Regions from separate parts of the Rhizobium sp. SYY.PMSO genome, predicted to be linked through region 2. Evidence: riboswitches for the same ligand, from Rfam matches in the RefSeq annotation. Region 2 holds a riboswitch; the other holds the start of a gene.

Region 1 (15,498 bases), 150 kb from region 2:
CTCGCATGGTCGAGACCGCATAGATGAAAAAGGTCGCCACCATCGACATCAAAAAAGCGTTGAGCGGAATGACGTATTCGGTCGCACCGGGAAGGAACTGGACCCCGAGCACGAGGGCCAAGGCGGCACCGAAGCCTGCAGCCGCCGAGATGCCGAGGGTAAACGGGCTGGCGAGCGGATTGGAAAGGATCGTCTGCATTTCGGCTCCCGCGGCCGAAAGGCTTGCGCCGACCGCTACCGCCATGAGCGCCACGGGCATCCTGATCTGCCACATGACAACGAGTAGCTGCTGATCCGCGCCGGCCGGGGAGAAGATTGCGGCGGCAACATCGTGAAGCGAGTAGTTCGCAGGCCCGAGCGCCATGTCGAGTGCAACGCTGACGCATAGCGTAAGCAGAAGGCAGCCAATGATAAGGAGCCTTCGGAGGGCTTGTTTCCGGTAGTCCAAACTCGCCATGTTACTGAACGTTAAAGCCTTTTTTTCGACTATCACACCATGTCGGAAAGATAGTCGGCATACCGTTCCGGATGCCTGGTTTCCGCCAAAGCCCTAGGATTTTATGAGGCTCTTTGTCAAGTCTAGAGCCGGCCATACAGGCACGACGAACGGCCATTGACAGCCGCTCGCGGCAGCACCGGACAGAATGCCGCCAAGTGCTTGCACGGAGCCGGCCGTCGTTGCGAACTGCACCATCGGATCTTCGATCACGGTCTTGCCCGTCGCATCAGGAACAGAAAATAGGGAGCGCCTATGAGCGATGCCATCAAACCCGCGGGGATCTCATAGGGAAAGAGCAGGGTGCGGCCGAGCAGATCCGCTGCCACAAGGATGATCGCACTGACGAGCCCTGCCGCAAAAGCCTGCTCGAGCGGCCGGCGAAGGCCCGCTATGCGGACGATATGCGGCGACATCAATCCGACGAAGCTCAACGGTCCGACGAGCATGGTGGTGACAGCCGTCAGGATCGCAATGGCAAGCATGATGACGATGCCGGAAACGGTGCCGTTGACGCCGATGGCGCGTGCCGGCGAGCTGCCGAGCGGCAGGATGGCGAGCCAGCGCCCAAGCAGGGGAAGCGTAGCGGCCGATAACAGGGCAAAGCCAAAGGCAAGCATGGCGTCGCTTGGGGAGACGCCGGAAATGGAACCGGCCATCCAGACGAGAAAGACACGAATGCGCGGATCCCCGATCGTCAGAAGGAAGGTGAGCGTGCCGCTGAACAGCGTGCTTATGGCGACCCCGGCGAGCAGCAGCCTCTCGGGCGAAAAAGCCGAGCGACGGACAAGGGTTAAGACCAGGGCCAATGCCAAGATGGCACCGGCAGCGCCCGATATCATCTGTGTCGCGCGGTCGGGCTGGGCAAACGCCATCACGGTGACGAGCGCACCGAGACCCGCGCCCGACGATACCCCAAGGACTTCCGGCGAGGCCAGCGGGTTGCCCGTCAAGCGCTGGCTTATCACCCCGGCAACGCCAAGAATGAAGCCCGCCGAGATTGCCGTCAACGCGCGCGGCCAGCGCCAGGAGACGGTGGCCCGGAAATCCGCGCCGACGGCAAGATGCCAATGGCTCGCATCGTGGGTCAGGGCCATGGCGAGGCCGCCGAACACCAGAAGCAGCGCAATCGAAAGGACAAGCATCGGCCAGATGCGCCTGCCTGCTGCGGAATGCTCGCCCGGGCGCGTGGTCGGCATCGACACGAGTCGCGGAAGCAGCCACAGCATAAGGGGAGCGCCGAGAAGCGCGGTAACGGCGCCTGCGGGGATTTCTCCGAAGGAACCCGTCAGCAGTTGCAGCCCCTGATCGACGGCCGAAAGGAGCAGGGCGCCGAAGAGCGAGGACAGCAACAGGCGATGTATCAGCCGACGCACGCCGGCCATGCGGGCGAACGTCGCGCCGGCAAGTCCTACGAAGCCGACTACGCCAATCGTGCTTGTGACCGCTGCACTCAGGAATATGCTTGCAGCCAGCGCCAGCAGCCTGACCCTGACGAGAGAGAGGCCAAGACTGCGCGCGCTTTCATCCTGAAGCTGCAGGATCGTCAGCGGCCTCAGAAGAATTGCGATTGGCAGGACGGAGACAAGGATCTGCACCAGCAGGCGGCGTGCGGGATGCCAGTCGTTTTGGACCAGGGAGCCGGCGTTCCAGATGAACAGGCCCTGAAGGCTGTCGTGATGGAACAGCGCCAGCAGCGTGCCCATGGTGCCGCAAAGCAGGCTGACGATCAGGCCGCCGAGGATCAGGCGGATCGGAGACAGGTTTTCGCGTGTTGCCAGCGCCAGGACGGCGAGCATGGCAAGGCCGGCGCCGGCCATGCCGATCAGGTCCCGGCCAGCGCCCAGCAGGCCGGGCGCAAAGAGCGAGGCGATCGTCAGGGCCAGCGAGGCGCCGCCGGAAACGCCGAGCGTGGCCGGCTCGGCAATCGGATTGCGAAGTACAAGCTGCAAGACGGTGCTGACGAAGCCGAGGCATGCGCCCGCCATCAACGCCATGACGAGCCGCGGCAATGCTGAATAATAGAGGATCGCGGCCTGCAGGTTGCCGGAGGGAGCGAATAGATCGGACCAGGCCGAGACTGGAAACGCGCGGCCGAGATGGAGTGTCGTCGCGGTGATGAAGAGAAGCGCCAAGGCGCCGATCATGACCGGCATCAGGGCAGGGCGGCCGAGCGGCGGCGTGGACCGATGCACAACCGTCATCCGTCGCTTCCCGCCAGCGCGGCGGTCAGCAAGCGGGCGAAGCGTTCGGCCGTCGGCAGGGCGCCGAAGCCCCAGATCAAGGGAAGCTGGTGGACGTCCCCCTTCGCCACCTGCGGCAACTGTCGCCAGAGATCGCTGCTGAACAGACCGTCGGAGGAGGCGCCGTCGGGAGATGCGATCCAGACGATGCGTGCCTGCGAATAGGCGGCGAGCGCATCGACGCCGATCTGCGTGCTGCCCCACAGAAGGGTCGGCGGTTTCGACCAGGCATTTCGAAGGCCGATGCGGCGCATGGCGCTGTCGAACAGGCTGCCGCCGGTAAATACGACGAGATTGGTCGGCGACAGGGCCTGCACCAGCAGGATCGGCCGCTGCTCCTTTGCGGCAAGGCGCTTGGCGCAGTCGGCGAAGCTTCGATCCATGCGCGACAGGAATTCGGAGCCGGCCGCGGGGTTTCCGCAAAGCGATGCAAGGCGAAGCGCTGCGCCGCGCGCGGCTTCGACGGGATCGCCCTTGCCGCGATCGTAAAGCGTAAAGCTTTCGACCGGGGCGAAGCGTTCGAGGACCGGCCGTCCCGCCGCCTGCCATGACTGGATGAGGATCAGATCCGGGTCGATTGCGGAAAGCAGCTCCAGGTTCGGATTGTTCTGAAAGCCGAGATCGATCACGCCAGGCGGTGTGGGTGGGTAGCCGACCATGCGCTCGTAGCCGGCGATTTCGGCAGCGGCGACCGGCTCGATATTCATCGCGTACAGCGTTTCGCTCATCGCCCAGTTCAACGATACGACACGTACCTTCGGCCGCTCGGCATCAGCTGTCGCCAGTGTCGGCAGCGCATAGGCCATTGCCAGCGACGGGAGCGTAAGAAGCAGCGAGCGGCGGGTTTGAGCCCGCCGCTGCGACGCCTCGGCGCCAGGGTATGTCCGATGGTCAGTCAAGCGAGGGCCTGTGCTACCATTTGTATCGCAAGCCTGCGAGCACGAGGCGACCCTGGCCATAGGTGCAATAGGTCATGTCCGTGCAGGTGACATAGGTCTTGTCGAACAGGTTGGTGACGTTGAAGGTCGCGGTCAGCCCCTTCGCCTTCGGGAACTGCTTTTCGAAGTCATATTGCAGGCCGATGTCGAACAGGGTGACGGACGGCACGCTGAACGTGTTGGTGGGATTGCCGAAGCTGCCGCCGACAAAGCGTGTCCCGCCCATGATCTTGAGGCCGGGTGCGACATTGTCAGGCATGTCGTAGGAGAGCCAGAGCGATGCCATGTTCGCCGGGATGCCGGCCGGACGCTTGCCTTGGATGTTGGCCGTCGCCCGGGTGTTTTCGATATCCGTATAGGTGTAGCTGGCGATCGCCTGCAGATCGTCGGTCAGGTAGGCATGCGCTTCCAGCTCCATGCCGCGCGAGCGCACTTCGCCCGTCTGCGTGACCGAGCCCGGGTAAAGGGAGCTCGAAACCTTCACATTCGTTTGCCTCAGGTCGAAAAGCGACGCGGTCACGAAGCTGTCGGAGCCGACGGGCTGGTATTTGACGCCGATCTCGTACTGCTTGCCTTTGGTCGGCTGCAGCGCACTGCCGGTATCGGTCGTTCCCGAAAGCGGCTGGAACGAGGTCGAATAGCTGACATAGGGCGCAAGACCATTGTCGAAGTTGTAGATCAGTCCGACCCGGCCGGTCAGCGCATGGTCGTCCTGATCCGACGCGCTGCCATCCTTATAGGAGACGGTATGCGTGTTTGCCCAGTCCTGGCGAAGGCTTCCGACGAAGGTGGCCTTGCCGAATTCGATCTGATCCTGCGCATAGAGCCCGTATTGCTGCGTGCGCTGCTTGTTCGAGGTGCCGAGCATGAAGTCGGGTGTCGGTATATACTGATAGTATATCGGATCGATGATGCTGAGCGAAGGCGTGCCCGCGCCGCTTGTGCTGCCGTAATAGAGATGATGGTCGTACTGGATGTTCTGGAAATCGAACCCGAAGAGCATCTGATGGCTGAGCGCGCCGGTGTCGAAGGTCGCGATAGCCTGATTGTCGACCGTGATGGCGTCGACGGTGCCGAAATTATTATAGGCGACCCGATTCAGAGCGGTCCCCGATGCATCGTAACTGGAGCCGTCTCCGACGTGATGGATCGTCTGGCTATTATGCAGGTAGCGGAAGTTCTGCTTGACCTGCCACACATCGTTGAAGCGATGTTCGAACGAATAGCCGATGGAGGCTTCTTCCTTCTCGTATTCGTCGAAGCCGGGATCGCCGGTATTGAAGGAACGGGGAATATGCACGAGGCCGGGCAGCACGGTGCCGACCGCGGGTACGTAATTGAAGGTGCCGGCTTCGGGGTCCCGCTGGTAAACGCCCGTTATCGTCAGCTTCGTGTCTTCATCCGGCTTCCAGGTGAGGGCCGGTGCGATGCCGATGCGCTTCTGGTCGACGAAATCGGTCTGCGTGCCGGTCGTCAATCCCGTTGCGGTCAGGCGATAGAAGAGATCGTCATGATCGGCGACGGGGCCGGAAAAGTCGAAACCGCCTTGCACGCGGCCGTAGCTGCCGGTCTGAAAAAAGACCTCGTGCTCGGGCGTTTCCGTCGGCTCCTTGCTGACGACGTTGATGATGCCGCCGGGCGGCGTCTGGCCGTAAAGCACGGAAGCCGGCCCGCGGATGCTCTCGACATGGTCGAAGAGATAGGAGTCGCGCGTCGCGATGTTGAACCCGGTAAAGGGAATTTGCAGCCCGTCGAGATAGGTGGTCGTCTGGAAACCGCGGCTATAGAGATATTCGAGCGAATCCTCGTTGACACCGCGCTGTTCGGCGACGACCCCGGCCGTGTATCGCATGGCCTGCGACACGCTCTGGGCATTCTGATCGGTGATCTGCTGCTTTGTGACGACGCTCACGGAGGCAGGCGTCTTGATCAGCGGCGTGTCGGTTTTCGTGCCGCCGGCGCTTCGCGTCGCTACGTAACCCGTGGTGCCGTCCTGCGATCCCTGAACGACGATGGGCGCAAGCACGGTCGCGCCATTCGCGCCGCCGGCATCGGCGGATTGACCAGTCGCGACGATCGTCACCGTCGAGGCGTTGGTGAAGCGATAGGTCAGGCCTGTTCCGGCCAGCAGTCTGCCGAGTGCCTGCTCAGGGCTGAAGTTGCCCGAAAGGCCGCCGCTCTTGCGCCCCGTGACGAGTTGCGAAGGAAAGAGAAGCTTGAGGCCCGCGCGGTCGGCAAAGGTCGTCAATGCGGAGCCGAGCGGCTGGGCCGGGATGTTGTAGGCGGCGAGCCGGGCGGATCTTGCGGCGGCGTCCTGCGCGTGGGCGGGACCGGCCGCAGCCGTCGCCAGAAGCAGCGCCGCTATTGCCGCCGATCCGAGAAGCCTCATCGACGTCGGTCCCATAAGGCCGTATCCGTTCCCCGATCGCGGTATTCGCATTCTGTACCCCTTCGACTTCGATGCATCTGCGGGGCGTCCCTCTGCCCGGCAGCTTCTATCGGAGAGACGAAGCCTTGGCCGCAAACTTGCAGCAAAAGATGACTGAAAATTTCATATTTCGTATAAATTGCTGATATGCTTGGATTATTTTATACGTGACGGATGATCGTCACCAGCGGCAGCTCGGTAATGCGCACCGGCAGCGTCTGGCGGATCGTGGTCAGGACGGATTCGGAATCCGCCATGTCGAAGACACCGGTCACCGGCAGCTGCTGCAGCGACGATCCCACAAGGACGATCTTGCCGCGGCGGTAACGCTCGACCTCGGCAATGACCTCCGACAGGCGGCGGCCGTTGAACACCAGCTTGCCGCGGCGCCAGGCCGTCTCGATATCGGCGTCGACCTCTTCCGTGGCAAGAATGATGCCGTCGTCGCTGTAGCGCATTCTCTGGTTCATATTGACCGGCATCGGCCGGTCCGAGGTGCCTTCCGTCGTGACGGAAACGCCGCCTTCGAGAACGGTTACAGCCACCTCGTCGGGCCGCATGTCGATATCGAAGACGGTGCCGACAGCCTTCGTCTGCCCGCTTGCCGCGGTTACCAGGAAAGGCCTTGCGCGATCATGGGCGACGGAAAACGTCGCCTGTCCTTCGAAAAGCGAAATCCGGCGCTGGTTGGCGTCGAACCTCGCGGAAAGAGCCGACCGCGCGTTCATCAGCACCGTCGAGCCGTCGGCGAGAACGACCGTTTTGCGTTCGCCGATACCGGTGACATAGTCGGCGAGAAAATTCAGCCGCAGAAATCCGGTCTCCACCAGGCCGCTGCCGATCAATCCGACCGAAGCCGCACCGATAAAGGCCCGCCGCGTCACTTTCGCGCGCCTGTTGCTGCGTTCGGTGCTGCGGACCTCCTTGCCGGCGACGCCGATGCCCTGCCAGATGGCTTCGGCCTCCCTGGCGGCGGCCTCGTTCAGCGGATTGTCGCGCCGCCAATTTGCGAAAGCCTCGCGGTCGGCCTGCGTCGCATGTCCAGAATGGATCCGCACCACCCATTCGATCGCCTGATCGCTGATCGCGTCGTCGATGCCCTTTGCGTCTTCCATGTCCGAATTCGCTCCGTCTCGCAGCCGTCATCTATTAGACGAAGGACGCATGCCGATCTTGCAGCCGGTCATGGGACAAACGTCTAGCCGAGCGCACGAAACGCATCACGGCAATGGCGCAACGATTGCGCGAGGTACTTGGCGACCATGCTTTCCGATACCTTCAGGCGGGCGGCTATGTCGCGGTGGGAAAGACCGTCGCAGCGGCTCATCAGAAGCGCTGCCCGGGCCTTTCCGGGCAGCTCCGTCAGTGCGCTGACAAGAGCCCGCAGCTGGTCGCGGTCGATGACGATCGTCTCCGGCGATGGCGCAAGATCTTCGATGGCGGCGAGAATGGCCTCGTCGGCGGTGCACCGGCCCTGATGACGCCGCTCGCGCCTGATGATGTCGATGGCGATGTTGCCTGCGATCCGCAGAAGGAAAGCCTTCTTGTCGCGCACTGCGGCCGGATTCGTAAGGCCGGCGACCCGAAACCATGTTTCCTGCAGCGCATCCTCTGCGACATCGAGCGAGCCGGTTCGTCTGCGCAGATGCGCGCGCAACGCATGCCACTGGCGCAGATAAATCGCCTGAAGATCGTCGTCGATATCGTCAGCAGCTATATTCATTCGAATGCAGTACGTTTGCAAAAGTAACCGTGAGGATGGCTGCTTTATGAGCAGCCAAATGCTTGCCGCTGACCACCACAGTCCTGATCTGCTGGCGACGCGATAATCTATTAAAATTGGTATATTTTAGTCAAGTTATAGTCTGCGCAGTTGCCGCCCTCATCGGTCGTCGGCGGTCTGGCGTACCATTTTAGACACATTCGCCAGGGGAGGGAGTCAATTTAAACCGCGACGATACGGCGGCCGGCGCTTGTTTCGTCACCGATCGGATTCAACAGTGGCGTCAAGCCTGATATCGTCCCTGCATCTGCCATGCAGCAGGGCGCGCGATATCGCGCGCGGAGTGCGGCCCTCACAGGGAGGATTGGAGAGCATGCCGGTTACGTTATGGGTAGCGATCGGTGGGGCGCTGGGCAGCGTTGCCCGATATTGGGTGGCGCTATGGATGCTGCCGATGAGCCGTGATCTGCCATGGGGAACCATCGTCATCAACATTGTCGGTTCCTTCGCGATCTCGTTTTTCGGGACGCTCACGGTGGAGCATGGCCGCTTTCCCATCTCGGATGTCGGACGGACGTTCTTCATGGTGGGGATTTGCGGAGGGTTTACGACCTTCTCGTCCTTCAGCCTGCAGACGCTGGAGCTTCTCAAGGCCGGAGCGGTGGGCAGGGCGGTTCTGAATATCGCCATCTCCGTCGCGCTCTGCCTCGCATCGGTGACGGCAGGCTATCTCGCGGCCGAACGCCTGAACGGCGGTGTGGACGAGGTGGCGCAGAATGCAATCGAGGAGGAAGCCTCATGACCTCCGTTGAGGCGGAAGCGTGCCGAAACACGCTTCGCCATGTTCCGGTGATCAACCGGCATCCGCGATCGTTTCGTCGTCCTCGCTCTGCGGGATGATCGTCTTTTCGACGAGGTGCAGATTGCTGATGGACCAGTGCTCCAGATGCTTGAAGATGATGACCTTGTCATGCAGCATCCCGCCATGTCTCCGGACGAAATTCTCCAGTTCATGGCGATGACCGATGATTTCGACGCACATCGTCAGCTCCGGATTGCGAATCTCGCTGCCGAAATCCTCCACTTTGCCGTGATTGCTGTAGCCATAATGGGTGTGGTGCGCCACGGCGTTCATCAGCCCGGCGTTCTTCGCTTCGAGGACCAGCTCGCGATAGAGGGGGCGGGAGCTCCAGAGGCTGCGAGCTCCTTTGCTCGGCATCTTTTCGCGGGGCTTCAAATAGATTCTTATCATGCCGACGTCGCTATGGGTCAGCGCATGTGAAAACTGCATTTCCTGATCCTTGATCGATGGAGTTTTGGTTCGAGCGGCCGAGGCTTGCCGCCCGAGGCGGTCAAGCAGGCTTGTCACGGGGGCGGGCCGGCCAATTTCCCGAACCTCCCGGAGCGAGACGTCGGGCGGAATGAGCCCGGCATCGTTTTTGGGAACGCCGATGCGCTGCGACAGGTAGATGCCGGAGTGTCCGCTGAAGACGTATGCGATGAAGCAGGCGGTCGCGATGTAGACCGTGTTGCCTGCACCGAAGAGCTCAAGCCCCATAATGGTGCAGGCAAGCGGGGTATTGGAGGCCGCGGCGAATACCGCCACGAAGCCCAGGCCGGCGAACAGATCGACGGGGGCGCCGATCAGCTGCGCGATGGCGTGGCCGAGAGCCGCGCCGATGAAGAAGAGGGGCGTGACCTCTCCGCCCTTGAAGCCGGCGCTCAGCGTTATGACGGTGAAAACCAGCTTGAGCAGCCAGCTCCAGTAATCGGCCCGCGACGGATCGAAAAAGCCGAGAATTGTCGGATCCGCCGGATTTGGCGACCAGACGCCGAGGCCGAGATAGGAACGCGTTCCAAGGGCGTAGACGAGGCCGATGACCAAAAGGCCGCCGACGACCGGGCGGAAGGGGGCGAACGGAAACAGCCGCTTCCAAAGCGTTTGAAGCCCGTGCGACGTTTCTGCGAATATCTGGCCGATCAGGCCGAATGCGATCCCGGCAACGGCAACCTCGGCGAATAGTTTGATATCGAGTTCGAAAGGGGCGCCCGACCCGAATGCAATGGGATATGCGACATGATGGATGCCCCAGAGATGGCAGACCCAGTCTCCCGTGACGGCCGCAATCAGGCAGGGTATCAGGGCTTCGTACTGGATGCGCCCGACGGTGAGCACTTCGAGGGCGAATACGGCTCCGGCGATCGGCGTGCCGAAGACTGCTCCAAATCCCGCTGCGATGCCTGCCATGAGCATCAGGCGGATTTCCGAGGAATCCAGCCGAAAAGCCTTGCCGACCGCGCTTGCCAGGCTGCCGCCGAGTTGCACCGCCGTCCCCTCGCGTCCGGCCGAGCCGCCGAACAGGTGGGTGAGAACCGTCGAAACGAGGATCAGCGGAGCCATGCGCAGCGGCACGCCTGCGCCCGGTTCATGGATTTGGTCGACGATGAGGTTGTTGCCTCCCTCGGCCGAACGTCCGATCCAGTGATAGACCAGTGCTATGAAGAAGCCGGCGACCGGCAGTGCGAAGAGCAGGAAAGGGTATTCGAAACGAGTTTCGGTGGCTCGATCGAGCGCCCAGAGGAAGAGAGCGCAGAGGGAACCGACGGCTGCAGCCATGGGGATTACCGCGGCAGCCCATTTCAACAAGGTGCCGATCTGCGAAAAACGGCCAGTCAAATAAGCAAACGACATGTCTGTCTCCGAACGCAGTCGGAGAGTTCGCCGTCATCGCTTTTGGGGGCGAATGACAGGCACAGGACTCCCACTGCGAGAAAATCACAGTTGAGTAGGAGTCATCAGCCTGTCAGGGCGGTTTGGTTGCGAAGAACCCGGCAGAATCCATTGCCGGAAACGCACTTACCGCATTGCAGCAGAACTTGTCAACGGCGGCATCGACAAATCTCCCTGCCTATCCGCAACCGATAATCTGAACCGCTTGCCGAACAGGGCGGCAGTCTCGCCGGCAGGGCGGCGGAGCACGATCCCGACATGTCATCGGAGGGGGATGGCCCCCTCGCGACAATCGTACTCGACTTACGGGTCGCAGACGGTTTGTTTGATCGCGGCAACCTATGCGGTTGCCGCGCCTTGCGCTCCTGCACTCCACGCCTGCCGGTCTTGGCCTCGGTGCAAGGTCATTTTCCTGCGCCGGATCGTGGAAGGCATTCAGATGGCGGCGCGGCAGCCGACGCTAGGTCATCAGAGCGGCCTGACGTTTTCCGCCTTGGACTTGCCGGTCTTGCGATCCTGGCCCAGATCGTAGGAAACGGACTGGCCCTCTCTCAGCACGTCGCCGTATTGCAGAGCGGAGACATGGACGAATACGTCAGCTCCGCCGGTTTCCGGCGTAATGAAGCCAAAGCCCTTGTCGGTGTTGAAAAACTTAACTTTGCCTGTCGGCATGAGAATCCTCTTGTTTTGTCGCGTGATCGCGGCGCTAACCTAGCGGTCAGCCTTTGCCAGATCAAGCCGCTATGCTGCTGCACTCGATTGTACGTACTTCGGGATCTACAATATGAAAAGCCCGCTCGGCACACGCCTTTCTATCCTTTGGCACACGCCTTTCTATCCTTTGGCCCGCGCATGTTCAATCCATGCTCTCATGGCGGCCATTGCCGCTCCGGCGCGCGGTGCCTGCCTCCATTGCCTCGCGAAAATGTTCTATCCGCCTAAAATCGCGCCCCGGATCATCCGTTGCTGGTGAAGCCGGGCCGGTCCGGATGCGTCAGGCAGCGGCAAACGCTTCAAGGACGTGACGCCGTCCATCGTTGATGACGAACTCCATCGCCTTGTGCGCCGCCGCGCCGTCGCCCGCGGCGATGGCATCGACGATGGCCATATGCGTATCGGCTATATTGCCAAACCCGTTGCTCGCAGGAGGCGCGCTCATGCGGAACATGCCGACAAGCGCCGCCTCGATAAGCCCGCCGAGCGACCGCATGAACGGATTGCCCGAAGCCTCGGTGATCGCCAGATGGAAATGCAGGTCGGCAACCGCAAGGCTGTCCGGCGTGTGATGCGCAGCCGCCATGGACGCGGCAAGACGGCGAAGCAGGTCGATGTCCTCCCGGCTCGCCCGCTGCGCCACCAGACCCGCCGCGAACGGCTCGAACGCCATGCGTATGTCGTAAAGGTGGAGAAGAAACTCCTTGTTGATGCCGCTCTCGAAGTGCCAGTTGAGCACCTCATTGTCGAACATGTTCCAATGGATCCTCTCGGTGACGCGCGTCCCCACCCGCGCCCGCGGCACCACCAGCCCTTTTGCCGCCAGCGTCTTCATGCTTTCGCGCAGCACCGTGCGCGATACCTTGAAACGCTCCAGAAGCTCGCCGTCGCCCGGAAGGATGCTGCCGATCGGAAAGACGCCGGAAACGATCGCCTTGCCGAGGTCGTCGACCACCTGAGCATGGCTCGTGCGCGACTTTCCACCGGGTTCTCTCGTATCAAGCCATCGGCTGCGCAAACACTCCGTCCTTCCCTCAGGCGTATCGTCGATTGAAACGGGACAGCAGCAGAAGGCCCTTCTGCATCAGAATAAAGGCAAACAGCAGCAAGCCGATCAATATCTTCGTCCACCAGCTGGAAAGCGTTCCATCGAAGGTGATGTAGGTCTGAATCAAGCCCTGTATGAGAATTCCGATGAGTGTCCCTCCGACGAACCCCGCTCCTCCCGTCAGCAACGTTCCGCCGATCACCACGGCAGCGATCGCATCAAGCTCGACACCAACCGTGGCCAGCGAATATCCGGCCGATGTATAGAGCGAAAAAACGATTCCGGATAGACCGGCAAGAAAGCCCGACAGCGCGTAGATCCGGATCGTCGTGCGGCCAACGGGCACGCCCATCAGCTCCGCAGTCTGCACACCGCCCCCCAGCGCATAGACGTTCGCGCCGAACCGCGTGCGTTGCGCCAGCAAAATGCCGCCGGCAAAGACGAGAAGCATGATGCCGCCGATCAGCGTCAGCCGACCGCCACCCGGCATCAGCCAATAGAGATCGTTGAGCCTGGAATAGAAATCGTGCTCGATCGGGATACTGTCGATCGACAGCACGAAAGCGATGCCGCGGGCCAGGAACATGCCGGCGAGCGTCACGATGAAGGGCGGCATGCTGAGATAGTGGATGATCGCACCCATGCCGGCGCCGAAGAGCGTGGTGACTATCAGCACCAGCACAAAGGCGATCAGCGGATGGATCGAGGTATCCCGCAGGATGACTGCCAGGAAAACGCCGGTAAAGGCGATGACCGATCCGATCGACAGATCGATGCCGCCGGAGATGATCACGAATGTCATTCCGACAGCCGCAATTCCCAGAAAAGCATTGTCGGTCAACAGATTACCGATCACTCGCGTTGACAGCATATTCGGATACTGCGTCACGCAGCCGGCATAGGCCAGGATGAAGATGACGATCGTCGCAAGCAGCGGAAGATATTTCGAATTCACTTTGCCTGCTCCTTTTGCACCATCTGCCCGTCGCCCCGGCTGCACTGGAGGAATGTCGTCGCGGACCGCATCGCGGGGGATTGAATGACAAGAATGACGATGACGATCACAGCCTTGATCACCAGATTGAACTCCGGCGGGAAGCCCGAGAGCAGGATGCCTGTGTTGACTGATTGAATGATCATCGCGCCGATCAGCGAGCCGACGATACTGAAGCGGCCGCCGAGCAGTGAGTTGCCGCCGACGACTACGGCGAGGATCGCGTCGAGCTCAAGCCACAGGCCGGCATTGTTGGCGTCGGCGCCCTTGATGTCGGCCGAAATGATGATGCCGGCGATGGAGGCGCAAAGCCCGCTCAAGACATAAGCTGCCACGAGCAGGACCGGGGTCCGGATGCCGGAAAGCGTGCTCGCCCGCCGATTGATGCCGATTGCTTCGACGAGCATGCCAAGCGCCGTGCGCCGGACGAGAAGGATCACGACGAGAGCAACGACGAGCCAGATCACCACGGGCATGGGCAACGCCGCAAAGGATCCGCTTCCAAGGAAGGTGAGCCCGTCATTGTTGAAAGTGAGGATCGTGCCTTCGGTGATCAATTGCGCAATGCCGCGGCCGGCCACCATCAGCACCAGCGTCGCGATGATCGGCTGGATATCGAGCATGGCGACGAGGATGCCATTCCAGAATCCGCAGGCCAGTCCGACGCCGATCGTCAGCAATAGCGTATAGGCCAGCGAATAGCCCGCAACGATCGACGCAGCCGCCACGGCGCCGCAGATTGCGATGACCGCACCGACCGAGAGATCGATCCCCTTGGTGGCGATGACCAGCGTCATGCCGATGGACAGGAGCGCCACCGGCGCGCCGCGGTTGAGCACGTCCACGAGGCTTCCGTACAGTCTCCCGTTTTGAATCTCCAGATGAAAGAAATGTGGGAACATAAGGTAATTCAGCGCGAGGATGGCCGCGAGCGCGATCAGCTGCGGCATCAGGCGAAGCAGGGATGCCCTGATTTGCGAGTTCATGGATTCTCCTGCTTCTTTTGAGCCGTGGCGATGGCCTCGACGATATTTCCGGCCGTTATCTCGTCGCCGGTCAACTCGGCGATGTGTTCGCGATCGCGCAGGACGATGACGCGTGAACTATACGCGACAAGCTCCTCGAGTTCCGACGAGATGACCACCAGGGACATTCCCTGGGCGCAAAGGTCGTCGATCAGTCGAATGATTTCCGCATGGGCGCCGACATCGATGCCGCGGGTCGGCTCGTCCAGGATCAGGAAGCTCGGATTGGTGGCCAGCCATCGCGCGAGGATGGCCTTCTGCTGATTGCCGCCCGAAAGAAGCCGGATGGGCTTTTCCCGGTCGGTCGTACGGATATCCAGTGCCTTGATGTAGCGATCGGCGATAGCGTTCTGCTCGCTGCGTGCAAGGGGTTTGGCCCAACCACGCCGCGCCTGCAGCGCCATGATGATATTCTCTCGAATGGAAAGATCGCCGATAATGCCATCGGTCTTTCGGTCTTCCGGGCAAAAGCCGAAGCCGCTCTTGATCGCGGCACGCGGGCTGGAAAGCGTGATGGTATCGCCTTCTATCGTCGCTTCCCCGCTGTCGGCCCGTTCGACACCGAACAGCAATTCGGCGGTTTCCGTGCGTCCGGACCCAAGCAGGCCGGCAATGCCGACTACCTCACCGACATGCACCTCCATATCGAAAGGCTTGATCTTGCCGCGCTTGCCGAAATTCGTGAACCGATATCTTACCGGACCGCTTTCGGTCTCCTTCTGCTTCGCCGTGCTTTCCGTCTGTGAGAGTTCGCGGCCAAGCATCATGGCGATCAGGGTCTGCCGCGGGAGGCCGTTCGCGTCGCGGGTGCCGACCAGGCGACCGTTGCGAAGAACGGTGATGCGGTCGCAGATCTCGTAAACCTGGTCCAGAAAATGCGTGATGAAGATAATTCCGAGGCCGCGCTGCTTCAATCGCCTGACGATGCCGAACAGCATTTCGACTTCATGGGTATCGAGGCTCGCGGTCGGCTCGTCGAGGATCAGCACCTTACCGGAGAGATCGACGGCACGGGCAATCGCAATCACCTGCTGTATGGCAACCGAGAAGCGGTCGAGCTGGCGGCCGACATCGATGTCCATGCCATACTGCTGCAGCAACTCTCTGGCCATGTTGTTCATCGACCTGCTGCTGACCATGCCGAACCGTTGCGGTTGG
Region 2 (15,498 bases):
ATGAAGCCGTTTCTGGAAAAGGTGGTTGTCGCCGATGATTCTTCATGGTCGATGGTCCGGGCGCTCAGGCATTCCAACGTGCCGTTCGAATGGCATCACCATCCGGAATTCGAACTCACACTTACGACGAATTCGCGCGGCCATCGTTTCATCGGGGACCATGTCGGGACGTATGACGACGGTGATCTGGTCCTGCTCGGACCACACCTTCCGCATACCTGGTCGTCGTCAAGCAAGATCGACGACGACCAGCCTCACAACGTGATGGTGATCTGGTTTCGGCCCGAATGGGCGCGGGGGCTGACGGAGCTTCTGACCGAACTGAAGCCGATCGGCGCAATGCTGGAGCGATCCTCCCGTGGTCTGCGGTTTTCACCGCAAGCGGCCGACCGGGTTCGCGCTTCGATCGAGGCCATTTTCGACAAGAAGCCCGCCGATCGTCTTCTGGACCTTATGGCCATCCTTCTTTCGCTTGCCACGGATGACGGCGCGGCCCCGCTCAGCGCGCCGAACAAGACGCCGTTGGCAACCGAAGCGCCGGGTTCAAGAATCGATCGGGTACTGGAACACGTCCACAAGAATTACCGGGATGAGATCAGGGTCGCCGAGCTGAAGGAAATCGCCGCGCTCAGCGCTTCGGCATTCCATCGCATGTTTATGCGGCATACCCGCCTGACGCTCAGCGAATATGTCATGCGGCTTCGGATCGGCGAAGCCTGCGGCGAGCTGATCGCGGGAGACCGGCCCATTGCATCGATCGCCGAGGCCGTGGGTTACCGCTCGCTTGCCAACTTCGGAAGGCAGTTCAAGTCTCTGAAAGGGCAGACCCCGCGAGAGTACCGACAGCGTTTCAACGTAGCGCCGGCAGGGCAATCTAGCCGGTCACGAGAGTTCTAACCCGATAGACGACTAGGAGCCGGGAATGGCATTCGTGTCGAGAGCGCCGGCGATCTTCTCCATCGAAGCCTTGCAGCGCTTGCAGTTGCGACCGGAGTAACAGGGGCTGACCGCCTCGTCGTCTTGGCCGAGGCGCCCTTCGACAAAGCGGGCGGCATCGGCATCGACGGGATGATGGTCCGATCCACAGGGGCCGCGCCGTTCTCCACGATTGGCCAGTTCGACCCCCGATCCATAACGTCCACTATCGCACATATCCGTCCTCCCAAAGACCATGGCATGGGTTCAGGATATGGACTTGCACGAAACCGTGTTGTCCCGGTTTCTCTCATTCTGATACTATTGTCGCGTTCCCTGCGGCATCAGGGCTCCAATCGGAAAAGTGTTCGCCGTCGAGGTCAGGTCACGCGAAGAAGCTCGCCGGTTCCGTCGCCCCCTCGTGGCGAACCATTTCGGCGCGCGCAACGACGCCAGCGACCGAGCTTCTGATGTGGGCGCGCATGGCAGCTTCCGCCTTGGCGGGGTCCCCCAGCCGGATCGCGGCAAAGACGGCGGCATGTTCGTCGAAGAACGCTTCCCGAGGCGGCTTCTCGACTTTTGTCCCGACGGTGTGCTTTGAGAGAGTGAGCAGGCAATGTGTTGGCTGCAGAGCCTTGGCGAGTTCTCGATTGCTGGTGCGCTGCACGCAAGTCACATGCAGATCGACTTCAAGGTCATACATCTCGGTGGCGGAAATTGCCGGATAACGGCTCGCTCCGTCGGCCAGACGAGCGCTCATGGCGGCAACCTCGTCGTCCGGGAGCCTTTCCAGCGCGCCAGCGAGAGCGACGGGTTCGAGATGCTCGCGCAGTTCGTAGAGTTCGAGGATGCGTCGCTCGTCCAGCGGGACGACCGACCACCGCGAGGCCTCGTCCTTCTCGATCATCCCAAGTGTTTCCAATCTGGAAAGGACATCTCGGGCAACAGTGCGGCCGACGCCATAGTGCCGTGCGAGTTCGTGCTCGTTGATCCGCGTTCGGCCGAAGAAGGAACGGTGGACCACTTTTTGCTCGACGTCGTCGTAAAGCGTCTGCCAGGCGAAATTGATGCGGGGCTCGTGAAGGATCGAGAGACGGGCCAGTGATTGCGCAAGCGGGGCACGGATCGGCTCCACACCGGATGGCCCAACGATATAGCCATGGGCTCCGGCGCGATGCATGAGGCCATCCGCCATCAATTCCTGCAAGGCGCTTCGCACCGGTACGCGGCTGGAGCCCACAAGCTGCGCCAGCGGGACCTCCGTCAAAACGGTGCCGGGCTCGATATCCCCGTTTACGATCGCTTCCCTGAGGCTTCGGCTTAGCTTTTCAGCCAACGTCTGTTTGCGCTGCAATTCGGAGCCCATGCCCTTTCGATCGTCCATGAGCGCAATTGTAACGTCCTCGGCTCGGCGTGTCGACTATCGATGCCCGGCCCTGCGGTACGGTCGCCCGCCCATCGAATGATGTGGCTGACGGGGACTTGCCGGCTCTTATGCCAAGGGCGGAAGTCCCTCGGGTATATTCCGGAAGCGAACCGGACGCAGGAACCTGCGGATCGATAACGTCGCCAGTCCGTATGGCGGCGCGAGCCTCGATCTCATCCGCGATCGCAATCAGGAGCGCCGCACGGCTTGCCCTTAGGCTGTAACCGATAGACGGAAGGCGTCCTCCGTCGCCGCGCAAAACCGATCGGCGCGCTCGACGCCGGCTCATTCTGGAAGGCCGCGCCTCCACCGATCCAGGTCCCTGCTATCAGGTGCCTTAAAGGTCATGCGTTTCTCATTGCGTCGTTGTCAGCGCGACCCAGCGCCAATCGATCGATCGAGGTGGGTGTAGCCGCCGTCCGGGAATATCCATTGGCCCGTGGTGTGGTTCGAGCGATCCGACAGCAGGAATGCGCAGGCGTCACCGATCTCGCGGGCCTCCGTCATGCGCCGTCCAAGCGGAATACGGCCGGTGATTTCCTTCAGTGCCGCTTCTGGGTCGGACATCGTGTCGAGCCAGCGGCGATAAAGCGGCGTCATCACTTCGGCGACAACGATCGCGTTCACACGGACCTTGTGCGGAAGGAACTCCACAGCCCATTCGCGCGTCATTCCCAACTGCGCTGCCTTGGCTGCAATGTAGGCGGAGGTGCCGCCTTGACCGGTCAGTGCCGTCTTGGACGAGATGTTGACGATCGCTCCCTGCGTTGCCCGGAGGTCATCTGCGAGCAGATGGACTATCGTGTAGTAGTGGACAAGGTTCTGATCCAGGCTGGCCCGAAAAGCGGCCGGTCCCTTGTCAATTCCGACGCCGTCATTCGCCCCGGCGTTGTTTACCAGGCCATGGATCAAACCATGCCGCTCCCTGATCGCGCCGACCGCGGCGCGGCAGGCGTCGTCATTCGAAAGCTCGGCCTGTTGAAAGTCCGCTCCGGTCGCCGAAAGCCATTCTTGAGCCGGCCGACGCCGTGCGAGAACCACGGGCTTTGCTCCTTCCTCTGCCAGGACTTCGCAGATTGCGGCTCCGATGCCGGAACCGCCGCCGGTCACGACGACGACTTTGCCCTGAAGATGTAAATCCATCACTTCGCTCCTGTAGTCTGTCCTGAAAATCGGCAGGCTAGTTTCGCCTGCGGATCATTTGGTCAGCTCGTAAAACCGGATCGCGGCTCCGACCATAATCTGCCGTCGAAACCGATCCTGAAATTGATTATTGCGTGCATTATACAGAAGCGCTTGCGCAGTCAACATTTTAACGCTAAATCTAGCGCCGACCACCGAGTTTAGCGCTCCACAAGGCGTCCTCGGAATCAGGTATCGATCACACGAAATAGGAGGATGTGCTCGTGGCGATGATGGACCTCGATCTAACAGGCAAGACTGCGCTGATCACCGCATCGGTAACCGGGATCGGCCTTGCCACCGCGCAGGGTCTGACGGCGCGCGGCGCGAAGGTTTGGATTAACGGAAGAAATGAGGACCGGCTGGCAAAGGCGGCGGACGAGGTGCGTGAACGCGTCCCCGGCGCCGAGGTGATGACGGTTCAGGCGGACGTCGCGACGGCGGAGGGGTGCCGGAAAGTCATCGATACCGTGAAGGACATCGACATCCTGATCAACATGGCCGGCGGCACGAGCAATCTCGTCCCCTTTACACAATTGACCGACGAGGACTGGCAATTCCAGTGGGACTTCAACGTCATGAGCGGCGTGCGCCTGACGCGCCACTATGCTCCGCTGCTGAAAAAGAAGGACTTCGGCAGGATCATTTTCATGACCAGCGAGTCGGGTCTCGTCAGCACGCCTGTCCTGGTCGATTACGGAGTTTGCAAGGCCGCGGTCATTCGTCTGTCCCGAAGCATCGCCGAAGAGTTTCACCGGACCAACGTTACCGTCAATTGCGTTGCTCCCGGCGGCACGATCAGCGAATGGGTTTACCGCGAGGCCAAGGGCATGTCTCTTGAAGAGTTCGAGAAGCGCCACTTCGAAGTCAACGAGCCGACATCGCTGCTGGGCCGTTTTGCCGAAGCGGACGAAGTCGCCAACATGATCGTCTATCTTTGCTGCCCCGCGTCGAACGCGACCCGCGGCGCGCTGCTGCGTGTCGAAGGCGGTGCGGTGCGCACGGACTGATACCCGCGTCAGCTGCCGAAGGGGGGCTTGGCGCCGCGCGTATCAACGACGCACGGCCGAGCCACCTAGTGGCGAACGAGCCGGCGCAGACGCTGGCAGAACAATGGAACCGTGTACGATGAGACTCGCAATCCACTCCTTCGTATGGACCGATGGTCAAGATCAGGAAAGCCTTGAAATGGTGATGGAAAAGGCTGTCGCGACCGGCTACAGCCTGATCGAATTCCCAGGCGTCGACCGCAGCAAGATCAATGTAGATCGCATCGCGAAACGCGCCGATGAACTCGGTCTCGGTGTTCTCGCTTCGGCGGGTCTTGCGCCCGAATACGACCTGACAAGCGAAGACCCCGACGTGGTCCGCCGGGGCGAGGCGTTCCTTTACGAGGCGGTCAGCGTCGCCCGCGATCTCGGCAGTCCGCAGATGAGCGGACCGATGTTTTCCGCCCATCAGAAATTCAAGACGATGCCAACCCGCTGTGGATGGGACACCAGCGTCGGCGTCCTCCAGAAGGTTGCGGCGAAGGCGAAGGCGGCCGACGTCGCCCTCTGCCTCGAACTCGTGAACAGATACGAGACGAACCTGATCAACACGGTCCAGCAGGGGCTGGCCTACATCCGCGATACGGGTTCGGACAACATCTACCTGCACCTCGATACCTTCCACATGAACATGGAGGAGGAAGACCCCGCCCGGGCGATCCGTCTTGCCGGCGATCGCATCGGCTATTTCCACGTCGGTGAGAGCAATCGCGGCAATCTCGGCTCCGGCACGATCCGGTACGCTCCGATCTTCGATGCGCTGCTGGATATCGGCTACTCCAAAATCATCGGCATCGAGGCTTTCGCGAACGCCGGCTGCGGAGATTGGCTCAAGGCAATCTGCGCCGTCTGGCGGGAGAACTGGCGCGATGGCGACAATTTCGCGCGCACCTCCAGGATCTTCGTGGAGATGAAGATCAACGAGGCTGAGAGCCGGCGCAAGGCCTATCAGGCAGCCTGACGCTCAGTCGGCGCCGACCGGTGCGCCATTTCGTAGATCAACAGGTTCGCCCCTTGATTCGGACCGGGGAAGCGCATCAGCGGTCGCCTGGCACAAGCAGCCATACGCGTAAGGTCATGGCAAATCGGAGGAAAACTATGCTTACAGTCGATACCCTCGCTTCCATGATCGATCACTCGATCATCGACCCGAACCATACAGAGGCGGATATGATCGCGGGCATCGAAACCGCGATCGAATACCGTGCAGGCAGGTTCACGACCCAGCCCTTTCGCGTGAAGGCCGCGAAGAAGAGGCTCGAAGGCAAGGGCATTGCCCTCCAGACCTATGTCGGCTTCCCGCATGGCAACGATCACACGGCGACGAAGATCCTGCAGGCGCAACAGGCGCTGGACGAAGGCGTCGATGAGCTCGACATGGTCATCAATATTTCCGCGTTTCTGTCGGGTGACGTCCGGTACGTCGAGGACGACGTTCGGGCAATCGTCAATCTGGCGAAGCCCTACCGCGTGACGGTCAAGGGAATCATCGAATGCTTCTACCTGACGCGCGAACAGCGGCTTGCCGCAGCACGAATCGTCGAAGCCGCCGGGGCAGATTTCGTGAAGACGTCGACCGGCCAGCGCGCCGACATGCAGGCGTCGATCGCGGAAGATGTCCGCGAGATGCGGTCGGTTCTCAAGCCGGAAACGATCATCAAAGCTTCAGGCGGATGCTTCAACCTCGATGCCATCCTTCTCTATTACCGGAACGGCGCGCGTCGCTTCGGGGCGTCCGAGACGGCCACCATCCTGAACGATTTCCGCGCTCGCACGGTCGCCGGCCTCATCATCGACTGATTACAGGAACTGGAGAATCTGATGTTTCGCTACAGCTGGTCGCAGGCTCTTTTCATTGACGAGACGCTGGAGGAGAGCCTCGAGCGTTTGAGCCGCTATGGATATGATGGGGTGGAGCTCCCGCTAATGTCGATGCTGCCGTCCGAGATAAAGAGCCGCCTGAACGCTCACGGGCTGAAGTGTACGTCCGTGAACGGCCGGTTCGTCGGCAGGGACCGGGACCTCTCCAGTTCGGATGACGATATCAGGTCGGCCGCCGTCTCGTATGTCAGATCATGTCTGCAGTTTGCCTCGCATATCGGAGCGCCTGTCGCGATCATCGTGCCGACGCGCATCGGTAAACTGAGCCCGGAGACTTCTCTGGCGCAGGAGTGGGACAATGTCGTCAGGAGTCTGGAGGAGATCGGCCGTATCGGCCAGGGGCTGGGCGTTACGGCGGTCATCGAATGCGTCAACCGGGCCGAGACATACCTTGCGAACCGTCTGGAGACCGCTCACCGCCTCGTCAAGGACTCAGGTTCTCCACACGTCGGGCTGATGGCCGATAGCTTCCATATGAACATCGAGGAAAACGATGTTCATGGGGCGCTCCGCTCCGTTGCGGGGCATCTCAAGCATGTCCATCTGGCCGACAACAACCGTACTGCTCCGGGTATGGGCCACCTGGACCTCGGACGTTTCCTCGAAACGCTCTTCGGCATTGGCTATCGCGGCGCTATCGCCATGGAATGTGATGTGCAGGCGCTTGACCGCTACGGGCGTAACGCGTTCACCTCCGATCCCGAGGTCTTCGATCGATATGCCGAAACAGCGATCTCCAACCTGAAGCGCATGGAAGCAGGCCTTCAGACCAAAGTCGCCGTGTGAGGGAGGGAGAGACAATGGCCACGAAAAATCGCACAGCAATCGTAACGGGAGCCGCACAGGGGATCGGCCGCGGCATCGCGCTTCGTCTGGCGAAGGACGGTCTTTCGGTCACACTGGCCGACTTGCCATCCAGCCTGACGAAACTGAATGCCGTCCGCGCCGAGATGGAGGGCGCTGGCGGCAGATGCCGCATCTCCACTGTAGACGTCACCAAAGCGGATGACGTCAATCGGATGGTTGCCGAGCATGTTGCCGACTTTGGCGGCATCGATGTCATGGTCGCGAACGCGGGTATCGCCATCACCGCTCATTTCGTGGATACGACGGCCGACGACATCGATCGTTCCATGGCGGTAAATGTGCGCGGAGTTTTCAATTGCTACAAGGCAGCCGCGGAGCAGATGATCAGGCAAGGGCGCGGCGGCCGGCTGATCGCGGCGGGTTCCGTCAGCGCACACAAGGGCGGCGAGTGGCAATGCGCATACGTCGCTTCGAAGTTCGCGGTACGCGGTTTCAATCAGACGGTCGCGCTGGAACTCGCGAAGCATGGGATCACCGCCAATATCTACAGCCCCGGAGCGACGCAGACACCGATGTACGATTCAATCGACGAGGTCGTGACACACACGGAAGGCACGCCTCGGGGCAGCGAACTTGCAAAGGTCGGCGCGAAGGTTCCGCTTGGCCGGCTCGCGCAACCTGAAGATATCGCCAAGGTCGTGTCATTCCTGGCTTCAGAGGATTCGGGTTACGTGACGGGCCAGTCGATTGTCGCCGACGGCGGCGTCTACTTCGTCTGATCCGGTGGGATCGTCAGGACAATCGTCAGCCGCAGCTAACCAAGCTCTTTCGCTGTTTCGTTGCTGGTGTAACGCTGAAGCATCGTATCGCTGCATCGCCGACATAGGTAGCAAGTGCTGGAAGACGAAACCGGCTGCCGAAATCGCGGATCTGGAAAAGGCGGTTTGACATGCATCGCCAAAGCGCGAGTTGCTGATGTTCCGCCATGGTGTCTGTCCGCACTTCGCGCCCATTGGCTTGAACGATATTGAACCTGTCGCGTCCGTAACCGATCCTCTGATTTTTGAGCTTCTGAAAACGACAATGATCACCCAACCAAGATTGACAGCCATATCTTTTTTGTTTAGCGTTAAAAACGGCAAATACAGGCAGTTTTCGGGTCGTATTGGGTCTGGATCGTGTGAAAGCGAGCAGTGCCGATATCACTCCGGAACGGGAGAAAGTGCGCCTTGTAATTGGTCGGTCTTGCAGGAACGGCGTCGTTTTGCGGTTCGCTCAAGTTCGCTTGCCAAGTCGAAATCCTCGACATCGGGAGGTTGTTGGATGGAAAATACCAAAACGAAAAAGCAGAACGAGGTGGGAGCTACAATATGCAGCACCCAAGGTTTGACCATTGCCGTCGGCGGCTGGTTTGCTCGCCTGGTTGATTACAGTCGTGTCCCTGGAGGGCTGGCAGGATTGTCGGGGCTGACCTTCCATTCGAAGATGCCGCGACCCGGACACCAGAGCCACATCGACATCTGACATGGAGCGGATGCCGGGGAGAGGCCGGCATCGAAGCAGGCGAGTTCCTGCAGAAGTGTTTCACATAATGTGCTTCAGGCCAACGGCGAGGTGACAATCGCCGAACGTGAAGCCGCGTCGAACTCTGCCGCGCTGCGGTTCAGAGAATGATCTCTTGCGCCTTTTTTACGGCCGAGAGCGCCCGTGATCCCTGAAACCCCGGGATCTGTTGCCTTTTAACCGGCCGTCGAGCGCGGCCATCTGGGAGGATGCAATGCGAATGAGATTTCTTGCGGTGGTCGCCGCAGCGCTTACCCTGCCGATGCTGTACGGCGGCGCGGCACTGGCAGCCGACGACAACAGTGTCGAGGTCCTTCATTTCAACACGTCCGGCAGCGAAGCGGCTTCGTTCTACAAGTTCAAGGACGCGTTCGAAAAGGCCGGCGGCAAGTGGATCGACTCTCCGGTCGCCGGTGGCGGTGGCGACGCGCACGATACGACGCTTCGCGCTCGTGTTCTCGCTGGAGATGCGCCCGGCGCAGCACTTCCGAAATGCCCGGAAGCGGCCCGCTGGTATGAGCAGGGCTATATCGCCAACATCGACGACGTTGCCGCCAAGGATAAGTGGGACGAACGGCTCCCCGAGCTCCTCAAGAATTTCGCCAAGGTCGACGGTCACTACGTTTGCGTACCGTACGATATCCATCGCCTGGACTGGCTTTGGGGTAACGCCGAGGTTCTGAAGTCCGCCGGCGTCGACAAGATGCCTGAAACGTGGGCCGAGTTTGACGAGGCGGCGAAGAAGATCCAGGCGGCCGGCAAGATCGTTCTCGCCCACGGTGGCCAGGAATGGCAGGACGGTACGACGTTCCAGACTGTCGCTCTGGCGATAGGCGGCGCGGACTACTTCCGTAAGCTCGCGAAGGGCGACCCCACCGCAATCGACAGCAAGACCACGCGCGAGATCTTCGACCGCATGCGGATTCTGTCCACCTATGTCGACCGTGGTGCTCCCGGCCGCGACTGGAACCTGGCTTCGGCGATGGTCACCAAAGGTGACGCAGCGTTCCAGATCATGGGCGACTGGGCGAAGGGGGAATTCCTGCAGGCGGGCAAGAAGATGGGTACCGATATCCTTTGCTCGCCGGTTCCGGGTGAAGTCGCCAACCGGCCCGGCATGGTGATGGTTTCGAATTCAATGGGTTTCTTCGTCAAGGAGAAGGGCAAGAACGATGCCACGACGGGACAGAAGCTCCTGGCATCGACCCTGCTGAATCCCGATGCGGAAATCGCCTATACAATGATCAAGGGCTCGGTTCCTTCGGTCAATGACGTGCCGCTCGACAAATACGATAGCTGCGCCCAGCGTTCGGCCGCTGATATCAAGGCGAACAACGAAGCCGGCACCCTTGTTGGCGACATGTGGACGATGACCCAGGGTGTATCTCCCTCTATCGATGCAGCAATTCGCCAGGTCTCCTCGCAGCACTTCAGCTCCAAGACGATGACATCCGACGAGGCTGTCCAGGCAATGCTCGACGCAGTCGAACTCGCGCAGTGATCATCTTAGGCGATCGCGACCCACGGTCGCGATCCGTTTCATGAAGGGAGGTCACAATGACCCGAAAAAGACTGGCGGCTCCATGGCGGGAATACGTCGCGCCCGTGATCGCGATGTCGCCATCGCTCATCACGCTCAGCGTCTTCGTCTATGGCTTCATCGCCTGGACTGTCCTCGTTTCGCTTTCGGCGTCGAAAATGGTTCCCGACTTCACCTTGGTTGGGCTCGAGAACTACTGGAAACTTTGGCGTTTCGGACCGTGGCGGCTGGCCGTCGGGAACTTCCTGGTATTCAGCGTTCTCTACGTAGCGATCGGTCTGGCATTAGGACTATTCCTTGCAATCCTCATCGACCAGCGTGTGCGCGCCGAGAGTCTCTGGCGCACCGTTTTCCTTTATCCGATCGCGTTGTCCTTCGTGGTTACCGGTGTGGTCTGGCGCTGGATCATGAACCCGACGATCGGTGTCGAGCGCTTTGTCCGCGATCTCGGTTTTCCGAACTTCGAGTTCGCGTGGATCAGTGACGAGCGCCTTGTCGTCTATACCCTGGTGATCGCCGGTCTCTGGCAGGTGGCAGGATTCGTGATGGTTCTGTTCCTTTCGGCATTGCGTGGCGTCGATGGCGAAATCATCAAGGCCGCGAGCCTCGATGGGGCCCGTCCTTGGCGGATCTATCTCTCGATCATCGTCCCATCGATCTGGCCCGTGTTCCTGTCCGCAGGTGCAATCCTTGTGGGTATGGCGCTCAAAACCTTCGACCTCGTAATTGTGATGACACAGCGCGGCCCCGGGAGTTCGTCCGAGTTCCCTGCGACGTTCATGTACGACATGGCCTTCAGGCGCAACCAGCTCGGGATCGGTTCCGCTTCCGCTGTGATGATCCTGGTCGCCGCGCTCATCATTGCCCTTCCAGCCCTACTCATTGGAGCGCCAGACCGTGACCGCAACAAATGATTTCTCTCAGCCGACCATCAGGCCGCTGGGGAAGAAAGCCAAAGCGATGACGAGCTCGGAACCTCGAACCGTCGAACAGGCGAGCCCTGTCGCCAGGCTGGTTCTCCATGCGGTCCTGTTGTCGCTCGCGCTTTTCTTCCTGGCTCCGCTTGCGCTGATGCTCATTACTTCGCTCAGGCCGACCGAAGACTTCCGGGGCCAGTCGATCATCAGCTGGCCGGGAACCTGGTCGCTCTATGCCTGGACGAAAGCGTGGGGAGAAGCCTGTATCGGGACGCGGTGTGTCGGCCTCAAGGCCTACTACATGAATTCGTTCATGATCGTTGTTCCCGCGGCGATCATCTCCACCGCGCTGGGTGCGATCAACGGCTTCACGTTGTCCAAGCTCAGGTTCCCGGGCAGCAACATGTTGTTCATCCTGATCGTCTTCGGCGTATTCATCCCATATCAGGCGATCCTGATCCCCGCCGCGCAACTGCTTGGGAAGCTGGGCCTGCTGAATACAATCTGGGGCCTGATCCTCGTTCAGTCTGTCTACGGCATTCCGATCTGCACGCTGTTCTTCCGCAACTATTACACCTCGATACCGGATGAGCTGATCAAGGCGGCCAAGATAGACGGAGCAGGGTACTGGACGATCTTCTTCAGTATCGTCCTGCCGTTGTCGCCTCCGATCATTGCGGTCACGCTCATCTGGCAGTTTACCGCGATCTGGAACGACTTCCTCTTTGGCGTAACGTTCTCCTCGGGCTCCAGTCAGCCTGTCATCGTCGCGCTGAACAATCTTGTCAACACCACCTTCGGCGTCAAGGAATACAACGTCGACATGGCTGGCACGATCATTACCGCACTTCCGACACTCGTGATCTACGTACTTGCGGGCAAGTACTTTGTCCGCGGGCTCACCGTCGGTTCCGTAAAAGGATGAAGTAAATGGGTTCGCTTTCAATCGTAGACGTTACGCGTTGCTATGGATCGTTCACCGCGCTCGACAAGGTCAGCGTCGAAGCAGGCCAGGGCGAGTTCCTCACGTTGCTGGGACCGTCAGGCTGCGGCAAGTCGACCTTGCTCGGCATCATCGCCGGGCTCGACTACCCGACGTCTGGCGAGATCAGAATTGACGGAACGGATGTCAGCGGCACGCTGGCGCGTGACCGCGACATCGCGATGATCTTTCAGTCCTATGCCCTCTACCCGACGATGACCGTTCGGAAGAACATTGAATTTGGGCTCAAGATTCGGAATGTACGGGCGCCGGAGCGTGCGAAGGCAATCCAGAATGTGGCCACGATGCTGCGCATCGACCATCTGCTCGATCGCAAGCCGTGGCAGCTTTCCGGCGGTCAGCGTCAGCGTGTTGCCATGGGGCGCGCGCTCGTGCGCAATCCCAAGCTGTTCTTGTTTGACGAGCCGCTTTCCAACCTCGACGCCCAGCTTCGCACCGAGATGCGCATCGAAATCAAGCGCCTTCATCAGAAGCTCGGCGCGACTATCGTCTACGTCACGCATGACCAGGTCGAGGCAATGACGATGTCGACGAAGATCGTTGTCATGAATGGTGGCAAGATCGTTCAAATCGGCACGCCGAACGATATCTACAATTCGCCGGCGGATCTGTTCGTGGCGAGGTTCGTCGGTTCTCCGGCAATGAATTTACTCGATGGCACCGTCGAAACCCACGGGAGCGCCCAGGTGCTCAAGGTATCGCCCAAACTCTCCATTCCGCTTCCGGACGGATATGCGGCCAACGGGCAGGCGGTGACCTTGGGTATCCGTCCGGAAAACATCACGATCGGCGAGGGACTGAACGAAGACAGCGTCGTCCTCGATGCGCGTGTTGACCTGGTCGAGCCGACAGGTGCCGATACCCTCGTCATCTTCGATGTCGGGGGGAAGGAAGTGACGGCGCGCACCGCACCGACCGCGAAGATCACCACCGGCCAGACTTTGAAATTCGGATTTTCGCAGGATAATTTCCATCTGTTCGACGCCAAGTCGGGCGTGCGCCTACAACAAAGCGTCGAGGCGCGCAGTGCTCGCCCGTCGCTTGCGGCGATGAACGCAGGCCGGTCTTTCTAGGCTATTCGGAGGTTTCCCGAATTGGCCACTCGCAAGAACTATTTAATGCGACTCCGGCAGATTCAGGAGGATTCCCGTTGTAATCTGCTGCGTAGATATTAACATGTGAGTGGGATGGAGTTCCCCTGTAACCGCCATAATCTGGCTGATGACTCCTGCTGCGAAGCTACGCGGCAGGATGCGCCCTGTCTGCCGCGAAGGTGGTTTTGACCAAAGCCCCTCGGCCACGCCACCATTCAGTTTCAAAGCAAAGTTGCCGGCAGGCCGCGGTCTGAGAACAACTCGGTTCGAAGCCTGCCGGCAATTTCAATCTGATAGAAAACGCAATGATTTTATAGCTCGAGTCGTATTTACAACAAACGAGGCTCCCATGCCTTTCCCCTCTCGATCCAAATCAGTTCGTGACGGTTCTTCGCAATATGTCGCCATGCGGTTTGTGCTGCTTGTCGGCGTCCTGAGCTTCTTTGCCGATTTCACCTATGAAAGCGCGCGCAGCATTCTGGGACCGTTCCTGCTGACGCTCGGCGCTACCGCAACTGCCATTGGCTTCATAAGCGGAGTGGGCGAATTGCTCGGCTATGGTCTGCGGCTTGTCTCGGGTCGATGGGCGGATGCTACCGGGAAATTCTGGCCGATTACCATCTTCGGGTATGTTGTGCAGATGGCGTCGGTGCCCGCTCTGGCCCTTTCCCATAGCGTTTGGCAGGCAGCGCTTCTCATCATTCTGGAAAGGGTGGGCAAGGCAATCCGCAATCCGCCTCGCGATGTCATGCTCTCGCACGCCGGCGCGCGCATCGGGCAATATGGTTTTGTATTCGGGATCCATGAGGCGATGGATCAATTCGGCGCCATGTGCGGTCCCCTGATCATCGCTGCGGTCATTGCGCATCGCGGAAGCTATCGAGAAGCATTCGCGATCCTCGTGATTCCGGCTGTCTTCAACCTGACCATGCTCATGCTTGCACGGCTTCTTTACCCGGATCCCGGCCCATTGGACGAACATAGTCTGTCGGCGAAGGGGCAGTTCCCCGGTGCTTTCTGGGTCTATCTTGCCGGAGCGGGATTGGTCGCGGCCGGCTTTGCCGACTATCCGGTCATAGCCTACCACTTTCAGGTCAGTGGGACGGTGACGGGACAGTGGATAGCAATCTTCTATGCGATCGCAATGGGAGTGAGTGGAACGGCATCCATGATTTTTGGCAGAATGTTCGACCACCATGGCTTTAAAATCCTTTTGCCGCTCACGATCGTCTGCGCCGCTTCCGCGCCGCTCGTCTTTCTAGGTAATTTCTGGATTGCCCTGCTAGGTGCTGGAATCTGGGGAATTGGAATGGGAGTGCATGAATCGATTATTCCGGCCGCCGTATCTCCCATGGTCGGGGAGGACAGAAGGGCATCGGCCTTCGGTCTTTTTACCGCCGGCTATGGCGTAGCCTGGTTCCTCGGCAGCGCGACCATCGGCTGGTTATACGACAAGAGCATTTCCGACGTCATAATCTTCTCGGCTCTATGTCAGGTTCTGGCGCTGCCGCTGCTTTGGCGGGTGAGCCGGTTTCACAAGTCGGTCATGTCCCGGACATGAGGCAACCATTTGCCGCCTTCCAAGCAATGAATCTCGGTGCTGCGAGAACAGTCTGGGATGCAGCACGAGCGAAACCCCGCACCGCAGCTCAGGTTCTGCTATCCGGCTAGCTGGCTCGAAGCGTTCTTGGTCTGGCGTTCAGGAATGCTTTTACCCAGGGATGGGGAGATTTATGCAGGAAGCGCGGTTCGCAAAGCGTGACAATCTCGCCGTCAAACAATGCTGCCGCGCGATCGCAGATCTCGAAAAGCGTATCGACGTCATGAGTGACAAGAATGACGGCAATGTTCTGAACTCGGGCCATGTCATGGATAAGGGAGTCGATCTGTTCCGCCATAATCACGTCAAGCCCGGTAGTTGGTTCATCGAGCAGCAGCAGTTCGGGATCGGTGGCGATCGCCCGTGCAAGGCCGGCGCGCTTTGCCATGCCGCCGGACAGTTCACCCGGAAGCCTGTCGGCTACGTCTGCCGGCAGGCCGGCCGCAGCGATCTTCACATCCGCAATCTCATGCAGAAGATCGTCCGGCAGTCCGCTGAGATGCCTGAGCGGGACTGCGACA

The links. Region 2 has a riboswitch for fluoride ahead of ACJJVH_RS32090 (MFS transporter). Riboswitches for the same ligand answer to the same signal wherever they lie in the genome.
Region 1: it holds a riboswitch for fluoride, as region 2 does, so the genes downstream of both, ACJJVH_RS31415 (DUF190 domain-containing protein) here and ACJJVH_RS32090 (MFS transporter) in region 2, are expected to answer to the same signal.

The regions. Positions count from the first base shown of each region.
Region 1 covers NZ_CP177351.1:1,023,557-1,039,054, reverse strand. Annotated here, with positions in the region: gene ACJJVH_RS31450 (FecCD family ABC transporter permease) at 1-457, opposite strand, end outside; gene fhuB (Fe(3+)-hydroxamate ABC transporter permease FhuB) at 706-2,700, opposite strand; gene ACJJVH_RS31440 (ABC transporter substrate-binding protein) at 2,697-3,638, opposite strand; gene ACJJVH_RS31435 (TonB-dependent siderophore receptor) at 3,652-6,066, opposite strand; gene ACJJVH_RS31430 (FecR family protein) at 6,267-7,220, opposite strand; gene ACJJVH_RS31425 (RNA polymerase sigma factor) at 7,304-7,828, opposite strand; gene crcB (fluoride efflux transporter CrcB) at 8,202-8,630, shown strand; gene ACJJVH_RS31415 (DUF190 domain-containing protein) at 8,682-10,520, opposite strand; fluoride riboswitch at 10,609-10,684, opposite strand; gene ACJJVH_RS31410 (cold-shock protein) at 11,028-11,231, opposite strand; gene ACJJVH_RS31405 (FadR/GntR family transcriptional regulator) at 11,554-12,291, opposite strand; gene yjfF (galactofuranose ABC transporter, permease protein YjfF) at 12,308-13,276, opposite strand; gene ACJJVH_RS31395 (ABC transporter permease) at 13,273-14,301, opposite strand; gene ytfR (galactofuranose ABC transporter, ATP-binding protein YtfR) at 14,298-15,498, opposite strand, start outside.
Region 2 covers NZ_CP177351.1:1,173,077-1,188,574, reverse strand. Annotated here, with positions in the region: gene ACJJVH_RS32160 (helix-turn-helix domain-containing protein) at 1-897, shown strand; gene ACJJVH_RS32155 (hypothetical protein) at 910-1,152, opposite strand; gene ACJJVH_RS32150 (FCD domain-containing protein) at 1,301-2,299, opposite strand; gene ACJJVH_RS32145 (SDR family oxidoreductase) at 2,711-3,484, opposite strand; gene ACJJVH_RS32140 (SDR family NAD(P)-dependent oxidoreductase) at 3,754-4,533, shown strand; gene ACJJVH_RS32135 (sugar phosphate isomerase/epimerase family protein) at 4,652-5,533, shown strand; gene deoC (deoxyribose-phosphate aldolase) at 5,671-6,372, shown strand; gene ACJJVH_RS32125 (sugar phosphate isomerase/epimerase family protein) at 6,394-7,239, shown strand; gene ACJJVH_RS32120 (SDR family oxidoreductase) at 7,254-8,039, shown strand; gene ACJJVH_RS32115 (hypothetical protein) at 8,236-8,784, shown strand; gene ACJJVH_RS32110 (ABC transporter substrate-binding protein) at 9,044-10,324, shown strand; gene ACJJVH_RS32105 (carbohydrate ABC transporter permease) at 10,438-11,277, shown strand; gene ACJJVH_RS32100 (carbohydrate ABC transporter permease) at 11,324-12,205, shown strand; gene ACJJVH_RS32095 (ABC transporter ATP-binding protein) at 12,211-13,356, shown strand; fluoride riboswitch at 13,458-13,521, shown strand; gene ACJJVH_RS32090 (MFS transporter) at 13,784-14,938, shown strand; gene ACJJVH_RS32085 (ABC transporter ATP-binding protein) at 15,045-15,498, opposite strand, start outside.